3 regions of the Dehalobacter sp. DCA genome follow, and region 1 is predicted to be linked to each of the others. Evidence: riboswitches for the same ligand, from Rfam matches in the RefSeq annotation. Region 1 holds a riboswitch; each other region holds the start of a gene.
The links. A riboswitch is a leader RNA that binds a small molecule or an ion and turns the genes downstream of it on or off. The one in region 1 is predicted to bind cyclic di-GMP.
Positions count from the first base shown of each region.

Region 1 (3,281 bases):
ATTCTGGATCTTTACGACCGTTCAATTGTCGGTTGGTCAATGGATAGCCGTATGAAAACGTCACTCGTGATATCGGCTCTAAGGAATGCCATCGGTCGCAAAAAACCTAAAGAAGGTACTCATTTTACATTCAGATCGTGGTGTACAGTATGCCAGTCATAACTACCAGAAACTAATACCAGGAAAAGAACTTTGTTTGCAGCATGAGCCGCAAAGGCAACTGTTATGACAATGCCCCAATGGAATCATTCTGGGGTAAGTTGAAAACAGAATGGCTTAATGACATGCATTTCAAGACCAGAGATGAAGCAAGATCAGCAGTATTTGAGTACATTGAGCTCTTTTACAATCGCAATCGCATTCATTCTTCCAACGATTACATAGCGCCATTAAAGGTGCATGATGCAGCATGATTGCGTAATTCAATGAAAACAATAATTATTTAGGGTTTCTCCGTGTCTACCAAACGTAGGCAAGGTCAGTTTTTGCCGTAAATCCTAATATGGACAGTATTGACGGCGAGATCTGCTATGAAAACCTTCAGTCTTTGCCGCAGAAAGCCGACGGTGCAGTGATCGTCGTCCCTCCGGACCAAACCAATAAGGTCGTTAGGGACGCGGTAGAAGCTGGAATCAAACATATCTGGATTCAGCAGGGGGCTGAATCCAAAGAGGCTATAGACTATTGTACGGAAAATCATATAAACGTCATCCATGACCAATGCGTCCTAATGTTTGCAGAACCATCGTTTCCTCATTCGTTCCACCGGTCCGTACTGAAGGTGTTTGGAAAACTTCCAAAATAGTAGGTTAGCCGGCTCAAAAAACATTTGAGCCGGCAATTTTTTTCAAGAAATGGATCAGCTTCACTCGACAATGGATACAATAAAGGTTGTAAGATCTTCGACAAGGTTATATTCCTTAGCCTGGACATGGGCCAGCCCTTTGTCGGCGATTAATACCCTGATAATCGGGCGCATCGGCAAACTTTTATTTTGGTCAACCACAATCCCAACTTCACCTGTATTGAGCTTAACGGTACAGCCGGTCGGATAGGCCGCAACATGCTTTAAGAACGTTACAACCAACTGCTGGGAGAATAGCTTGTTCGCACATCCCATCACAATTTCACAGGCTTCATGCGGGACGATCCGGGAGTGGCCCGGGCCATCATTGACCAGATTATCATAGAAGTCGGCCAGCCCTACGATTTGAGCCAAGACATGGAGGTGCCGGCCGGACAGCTTCCGGGGATAGCCGTTTCCGTTCAGCCATTCGTGATGCTGCAAAGCAATATGCGCACTCAATAAGTTTAATTCCGATTTGTTCCGAAGTATTTCAAATCCATGTACGGTATGCGTCTTATATAGGTCATTTTCCTTCAGAGTAAAGGCCTCACGTTTGGCGACAAGCTCTTTTGGCAGCTTGACAGTCCCTATATCGTGAAGCAAAGCCCCTACCGCCAGCGCCTCCAGGGTATCTTTATCCAGTCCCAAAGCTTTGCCCAAAATTGTCGCAAGGACACAAACACTGACTGAATGCGCATAAACTTGATTGTCATAGCTCCGCATATCTGTCAGGCTCAGAAATATCTTCTCTTGAAACAGAACGTCTCCGATGATGTTGTTTACCGTCTTTTTTACCTGAAAACCATTGAGGTCTTTACCGATTCGTACCGCTTCCGCTGAATGCTCAATGGAGTTCATTGCCTCCCGCCTGTTTTCCTCGGAAATGACATCTTCGATAACAATATCCTTCGTTTCGTCATCGTCCACATAGACAATACTGATGCCCAGCTCTTTCAGCCGCTCGATATAGGGGGAGGTCAGCGTGACTCCTTTCCCAAGTAATGAACGGCCGTTATGCGAGAAAATGGTTCGTCCCAATACGTCTCCCTTTTGAAGCCGGTTTACACTTACCTGACGCAATTGTAATCTTCCTTTCCGATAAATCAGTGCTAGCTGAAGCAACAAAAAAATCACCAGCAGATTGCATGGCGACATTCAAAACAAACCTGAGCGGATTCGGTGGCCTGGCAGTCATCAGAATTATTCTGGAAGACCCATAGCTTTGCGTCCCTGGCTTTCACCAAGTTTGCCATTGTCGTTGCTCCTGTATCCCTATTCGATTGATATTTCGGTCATAGAACTATTGTAGCACATCGCTTTCAGGTTCTACAGGGGTTATTCGGAAAAATTTAAAGGAGAAACTAAAAATGGGAGCGGATAAAGTGGTTCATGAATCAGTTGATGGGTATATTTTGCAGTTCCCTGATGAGACACAGGAAATATTAAGAGCAATTAGAAATGTGATAAGAGAAGCAGCACCGGACGCAGTGGAAAAGATAAGCTATCAGATGCCTACGTTTGTACTGAACGGTAATCTCGTTCATTTCGCAGCATTCAAAAACCACATTGGATTTTATCCGACACCAAGCGGGATTGAAGCCTTTAAACAGGAACTGGCCGGTTATAAGGGAGCTAAAGGATCGGTACAATTCCCATTAAATAAGCCTATTCCGTATGAGTTAATAAGCAAGATCGTGAAGTACAGAGTCGCGGAGAACGCGCATATCCCAAGAAGAATTCCGTGCTGCGATGTTTAGATACGGCCCTTAATGTTTGGGAAATGCTAAAAAATGTTTATCAGGAGATGCATGCGATGGTTAAATCAATGGTAAGTAAAGAATACAGGCGAAAATGCGCCGACTTTTCATTATGCGGATTGAATTGCTGTCTCTGTCCGCGCTTTCATACGGACGGTTCTTCAAAGTGCCCCGGCTGCGGGGGTCCGGACTTTTTTTTGAAGCATCCTTCCTGTGCCGTAATTACCTGTAATAAAAAGCATCAAAATGTTGAATACTGTTTTGAATGCAGTGTCTATCCATGTGAGAGGTATCAGGCTCCAAGCGAGGCCGATTCCTTTATATCCTATCAAAATGTATTGCAGGATCAGGCCAAGGCTAAAATAGACCTTCAAAATTATCTTGAAGAACTGACGGAAAAACACAAAATTTTAGGCGAACTAATCACGAATTACAACGACGGCAAATCAAAGGGATTTTATTGTCTGGCGGTCAACCTGCTGCCGCTTTCCGTCCTGAATAATATGATGGATAAGATCCATCATATGGATCGGATCAACTGCAACGGCAGTGCTGAAGAAGCCGTCCGCTTGCTAAAAGTGGAAGCCGATCGTCTGAATATTCAACTGGTTCTTAGAAAGGCCAAAAAAGATTAGACAAACTATTCAAGCATTATTTCTGGGGATAAATCAAATGTT
Region 1 is NC_018866.1:1,702,912-1,706,192, reverse strand. Features, by position in the region: partial or broken gene DHBDCA_RS08185 (IS3 family transposase) at 1-413, shown strand, start outside; partial or broken gene DHBDCA_RS08180 (CoA-binding protein) at 491-805, shown strand; gene DHBDCA_RS08175 (HD-GYP domain-containing protein) at 866-1,927, opposite strand; cyclic di-GMP riboswitch class I at 2,023-2,108, opposite strand; gene DHBDCA_RS08170 (iron chaperone) at 2,215-2,604, shown strand; gene DHBDCA_RS08165 (DUF3795 domain-containing protein) at 2,661-3,239, shown strand.

Region 2 (3,281 bases), 440 kb from region 1:
TGCCCTGCGTGCTTCCCGAGGGAGCAACAATCTGCGATGCACCGGGTCGTTGTGGTCCGTCTGATACGCGGGCTCGCGACACCAAGAAAGTTCGACCTACCTTCGCCAGCCATAGTAGTAGTATGGACAAAATTTTTATTCATCAGTGGTGCCGCAAAGCGGCATGGGGGTCTGATACGTCGAGAAAACATGGCCACCTTAAAATACAAAATTATAGATGTGGCAGTCTATTGCATGAAATAGAGGTTGCGTAGATCTGCGGGCCCCTTAATAAAGAAATTATTAGAACGATTCAAAGAATCCTCTTTTTGGTGTTCCTAAAAACAAGTTGAGAGTAAAATCAGCAATTACTTCTGTTGATTTTACTCTCCTATTTTTGCTTGAAAGTGAAAAGAAGCTGTCTTTTCATGAATGTCCTTTGACATCATTATGAGACAGCCCCATTGTTTCTGATCAGTTCCAGCAGCTGCTCTGTTCCGACGATCTCTCGGTCGAAGCCGTTATTATCCAGAAGCTGGCTTCTTTTCTTTTTTATAGCGGCAAGCTCTACATTCAGGGTGTTTAGCCGCTCTATAAATACTGCAGGGTCGATATACCCCTTCGATACCAATCTACTGAGTATATGACCCTGCTCTGTAAGCTCCATGATTCTGTTACTGCAGTCCCCGATTTCCTGCTCCTGCTGCTCGTCCATTCGAAGCTTTTTGAGCACTTCCAGCAGGGGAGTGAGGATTTCGGTATAATTGCTTTTGAGCTTGCCCCACATCATGCCGAAAGCCCATTGAACGTCATCCTCTCGGATTGCCTTTTGGCTACATTTGGTGTTGTCCAAAATGTGCTGGCGGCAGCACCATTGAATTTTCTCATAAGGCTTGCCTATGTAAATTTTCTGCCTTCGGAATATACCGCCGCATTCTCCGCATAAGATTTTGCTGCTGAAGGCGTACCGGCTTTGGTATTTCTCCGAATCGTCCATCCCCATCTGCTTTCTGCGGTATTCAAAGATTTCCCTGATCGCCTCCGCCTGTTCATGTGAGATAATGGGTTCATGGTTGTCCTCAATAAGGTATTGAGGAAGCTGACCCTTGTCTCTCTGTCGCTTAAACGGCAGCACCTCTGTGGTACTTTAGATCGCAACTGCAACAATACAGGCAATTATAGATAATAAATGCCGTGTGAAACATCGCAGATCTATAACATAAACAAAAATTCATTCCTTTGCATATTCTAAAAAATTTATTATCGTTTACATAAAAATCAAGACCTGCTGCAAAAATGGGCAGGTCTTGACGCATGTAATCTCACGGTAACCAGGCTGTCATAATGTTTAGAGCACCTTAGACCCTACGGCATTGCGTCCCTGCCTTTAGGCAGGTTTGCCCTTAACATTATTTGTTTTTTAAATCTTTTAAAATACCGCATAATTGCAGTTGATGCCACCCTTGGTGTATATCGTGGCAAAGTTCATACTGCAGATTCAAACATATTCTAGATTCTGATATAAAAAGTTTACGGTATTGCCGATATCCACAGCATCGGTCATCAAACATTGGACGTCATCATCGTCCAGAAACTCTATTTGATATACTTTTTTAAGAGCAATGAAGCGTTATGGCCACCAAATCCAAAACCATTTGATAAGGCATAATTTACTTCATGTTTGATTGCCTTATTAGGCACATAATCCAAATCGCAATCCTCATCTGGCACAGTTAAATTGATCGTAGGAGGTATCATGCCCTCCTCTACAACTTTCAAAGTTATGATAGCTTCTATTCCTCCAGCTGCACCAAATAAATGACCTGTCATGGACTTTGTAGCATTGACTTTTATACGGTAGGCATCTTCTTTAAACAATGCTTTAATCGCCTTTGTTTCAGATTTATCTCCCTCTGGAGTACCTGTTGCGTGTGCGTTAATATAATCGACCTGTTTAGGTGATATTCCTGCCATATCAATCGCTGATTTCATTGCTCCTTCTGCCCCTTGATAATCGGGGCTTGTAATATGGTAGGCGTCAGTAGTCGCGCCGTATCCAACAATTTCACCAAGTATCTTAGCTCCGCGATTTTGGGCATGCTCCAATTCCTCCAGGAATAAAATTCCCGCACCTTCCGACATTACAAATCCATCCCTCAATTTATCAAAGGGACGGCTTGCCTGTTCTGGGTTCTCATTATTTGTGGACATCGCATGCATATTGGTAAATCCGGAAAATGCAAATGTATTGATTGCTGCTTCAGATCCGCCAGCTATCACCGCATCTGTATAGCCGTGCTTGATACTTAAAAACGCTTCTCCAATAGCCTGATTGGATGTTGCACAAGCCGATACCGGAGAAAAACTTGGCCCCGTAAAGCCTGTTTTAATGGCTATAATACCCGCTGCCATATTGCCGATCATCATAGGAACCATAAAAGGGGAAACATGCCTGTTTCCTCTGGTCATAAATTTTTCGTGATTTTTTATTATTGTCTTAATACCGCCAATACCTGAGCCTACATAGATACCGACTCTGTTTTTGTTAAAATTTATATCCTGTACATTTGCCATTTCAATTGCTTGTTTTGCTGCCGCATAAGCATATTGGATGAATAAATCATATCTATTTATCTCTTTTCCATCAAAGTAATCCTTGGAAGAAAAATCTTCGATATATCCGGCAATACGGGAAGGAATTTCCGAAAAAGACGAATCAGAAATCCTCTTTATTCCGCTCTTTCCGCTTGTGCTTTATGAGGCGCAGAGCATATTCAGTAATTTCGTCTTTTTTTACAGTCACAATTTTAAATTTTACTCAATTTGCCTCAATTAACTCCGTATTATTTGTATTTTCTAGATAACAGAATTGTTTCGAGAAAAGCTTTTGGTATAACCAGCGGCTTTTGCCGCATGACGCTGGGAAACTTCACCAATAGGAAGAGGTTTTGACTGATCTCCTGGGAAGCTCGGGGCGGTCTCCATTGATTTGCAGTTAAATTTCCTCTCGACAAACCGGGCAACTTTGTGACTGGAGCTATGTATAAATTCCACGAAATCTATTCTACCGCCAGCCGCCACAACAAGATCTTCACTTTCACAGCTGGATCCTTCTCTAAATGCCATAACAATCAGAAAACTTACAATCAGGGAATATAGAATCCAGTTTCGGACTAAGTGGGCTATTATAGTCAGCGGCGTTACCAATTCGTACGTCATCAATACCCAAACTGAAAACATAATCTCTTATATTTCCTTTATTTTATTCGCTTTGTTAATATCCATAATATATTACCTCCTCC
Region 2 is NC_018866.1:1,265,685-1,268,965, forward strand. Features, by position in the region: partial or broken gene DHBDCA_RS05950 (zinc ribbon domain-containing protein) at 443-1,123, opposite strand; cyclic di-GMP riboswitch class I at 1,303-1,391, opposite strand; partial or broken gene fabF (beta-ketoacyl-ACP synthase II) at 1,576-2,715, opposite strand; gene DHBDCA_RS05960 (hypothetical protein) at 2,836-3,219, opposite strand.
Region 2: linked by a shared signal. The riboswitch ahead of DHBDCA_RS05950 (zinc ribbon domain-containing protein) and the one ahead of DHBDCA_RS08175 (HD-GYP domain-containing protein) in region 1 are both predicted to bind cyclic di-GMP.

Region 3 (3,281 bases), 600 kb from region 1:
TTTTGAGCTTTAATGGTAAATACATTAGAATCTTTTTCAATCTCAATCGTTATCATAGACATAAGTTGTATCTCGTCTATATCGTATCTTTTAATATCATTAGTTATTACCGATGTAATCGTCCTGCTGGATAAGATTTTTGAATATTGCTCTACGAAGGATTCATTCATCATACCTTGATCAATTTGAATATATAGTTTTGTATCAGCTTCATAGATCGGTTTTGTTAATTGACTGGTCAGATAACCGGCTCCCCCGCCTACGGCTACCAGTAGTACAATTAACCACCATTTTCTTATCATAGAAAAAAATACACTTTGGAAATCCACTCTATCCATCCTCTCTCACTATCTTATGGTTTGATGATTATATTGTATGGAAAGATGTAACGTAAAAAAGGTGTAATAGGATAAAATTCCATAAATAATTGGATTTCCCTTTATTTCTTTTGCTTAGCAAAAAAAATAATTTATTTCTAAATTTTATGGTATAAAGGCCAGAAGATTAGAGGGATAATCCTTGTTATCTTCTGGCCGTCTTCAGTCTTCTTATCCTCGAAAAGCTGCAAGTGAAAATTCCGAAGTATCGATCGCACAATCCATATCATAATTGTCATTAAACCAAATATTTGCCTTAAGTCTAGGATACACTCCTGCCTTAATCTGAGCCTTCATATCCGTAATCCATGCAGCTTTACTACCACCTTGCTCAGACGAACCAATTTCTGCAATGATTATCGGCTTCGTAGAACCGCTTGCTAATGCCTTATAAGGCGCATCAAACACTTGTCTGAAAGTTTGCCAACTGCTCCACTGCTGAGATGTTCCCCAGTTATATCCATCCACAGAAACATAGTCCACATAATTGTTACCAGGATATGCTCCCATATAAGTGGCGCTTCCTTTATTTTGATAATTTACGTTATACACGAACTTAACATTTGTTGCACCGTTTGCACGGAATATTTTTACGATCCTTTGGTATGCGCTCTTGTACGAAGCATTGGTATTTACGTTGCTATTTCCAACACACCAACCATACCAATCTCCGTTAACCTCGTGCAGCGGACGAAGCCAAACTTCCGTACCATTTTGCCAAGATTTAAACTGCTGGGCAATTGTGGCGAAGTATTCATCCAACTTGCCATTGTTTATCTCAACAGTATTGTAATCTGTCATATCATCTTTCTTCAATTGCAGGGTGATCAAGTTAATTGCGCCTTCACTTTTAGCGGCATCCATAAAATCTTCCCATTGGCTCACATCCTGTGTTGAATAAACAAAAGTGTGAATTACTTCACTGCGATGGTTAGCCAGTGCGTTAAAATCCTGAATAGCTGTATTTCCCGACGAAGCCCATTCTCCCAGCCAGGCTCCAGTCATTACCGTTGTCGATGCCGTTGCTGTTCCCGGTGTTCTAGCCTTCCTTGCTGCTGCGGCATCAGCAGTAGGTGTATAAAGTGCTAAAAACATAAAGGTAAATAATAGAAATACAGATATAAACTTTTTCATTAAAAAAACTCCTTTCGGTAGCTGGCTGCCATTTTACAGGCCCTTTAGCTTTGCGTCTCTGCCTTTCGACAGGTTTGCCTTTATCGTTTGAGAGTGCTTTATTGTCTCAGGTAATCGTCGGCCGTATTTTACCTAAAGACTTAAATGATTACCTCCAATTTCATTTTTCAAACAACAAAAAACTACTTTTGGTAACTGGCTGCCATTTTACAGGCCCTTTAGTTTTGCGTCCTTGCTTTTCAGCAAGTTTGCCATTGTCAGTAATAGCTTTTTATTCGACAATCATCTGATTATATTTTGTCATATCATTTTATTATTGTCAATATATTTACTAAATAATTTTTATTATTCTTGATAAGCGGCTAATGAAGACTCTGAAGTATCAATTGTCCAATCCATCTCTTCAGAATTGCCATTGTCATTAAACCAAATTACAGCTTTCAGTTCTGGATAAGCTCCAGTCTCAATTTGTTTTTTCATATCGGTGATCCAGTCAGCTTTACTGCCGCCCTTTTCTGTTGAAGCTACTTCAGTAATAATTACCGGTTTGTTTGAGCCCTTTGTCAGTGCAGTGTAAGCAGCATCAAATGTTTGCCGAAATGTTTGCCATTTGCTCCAAGACTGTGATGTTCCCCAGTTATATCCGTCAATTGAAACATAATCAACAAAGTTATCACCGGGATAAGCCCCCATATAGGAGGCCCCTTCCCCATTATTTTGGTAATTGACATTGTACACAAATTTTACGTTAGTTGCTCCATTATCGCGGAATATGGTTACAATACGTTGATAGGCATTTCTGTATGTTTCATTGGTATTAATCTTGCTATTTCCGATATTCCAGCCAAACCAGTACCCATTTGCCTCATACAAAGGTTGAAACCAAATCTCAGAGCCGTCCTGCCAATTCTTTAGTTGCTTGGCAATCTCGGTAAAGTATGCATCCAGTTCTCCTTTATTAATATCGACGGTACTGTATTGCTTTCCATTATTTTTCACTAAAATAATGGTTAGTAAGTTAATAGCTTCTTGTTCTTTCGTATAATCCATAAAGTCGGCCCAGTCATCCATATTCTGATATGAATAGATAAATGAATGAATAACCCCACAATGATGATTGGAAAGAATATTGTAATTTTCAATATTTCTGTCCGTTGCAGAGGGCCATGTTCCCATCCATGCCCCGTACAACGTGTTTGATTCAGCAGATTGAGAGGAATTAGCCACAAGAGATGTCTCTCCAGCTCTATTTGTTTCCGCTAAGCTGATTTTGTTATTTAGGCAAGAGAGAAAAATAGTAAAAGTTACAAGAACAGTAATAAGTATCAGAGATATTGGCTTTCTCATTATAACTCCTTTCAATATCACCCAAGCAAAATAAAATCTACACTCCGATACATTATAGCATGCTTCAATATTAATTGGAATAATAATCTATTTCTTTATCTTTATTATTTTACCTTAACTTTGACTTTTACATACTGGTCCATTGAATTCATCTTCCTAAGCATTTCTTCCAGAGACTCATATTTTAATATCATCGTTCCCAATGTACCGTTGGATCCAGTAAATGCTGAAATTTGATCTCCTGATCTGTATTGCATATTAAATTCCACAATATTTTTACGTAGGTTCTCATCAACCCATATATCTTGTAATACACCACTCTGACTGCAATGCACCATATAGCTTGACCAATAGCCTTTGGTTTCAACCATTTTTAAGTCTGAACAATTTACGCCCATTGCAGTTTTTATTGTATAATCAGTA
Region 3 is NC_018866.1:1,104,660-1,107,940, forward strand. Features, by position in the region: gene DHBDCA_RS05170 (YveK family protein) at 1-338, opposite strand, end outside; gene DHBDCA_RS05175 (glycoside hydrolase family 26 protein) at 549-1,511, opposite strand; cyclic di-GMP riboswitch class I at 1,525-1,600, opposite strand; cyclic di-GMP riboswitch class I at 1,699-1,774, opposite strand; gene DHBDCA_RS05180 (glycoside hydrolase family 26 protein) at 1,857-2,858, opposite strand; gene DHBDCA_RS05185 (ATP-grasp domain-containing protein) at 2,963-3,281, opposite strand, start outside.
Region 3: linked by a shared signal. The riboswitch ahead of DHBDCA_RS05175 (glycoside hydrolase family 26 protein) and the one ahead of DHBDCA_RS08175 (HD-GYP domain-containing protein) in region 1 are both predicted to bind cyclic di-GMP.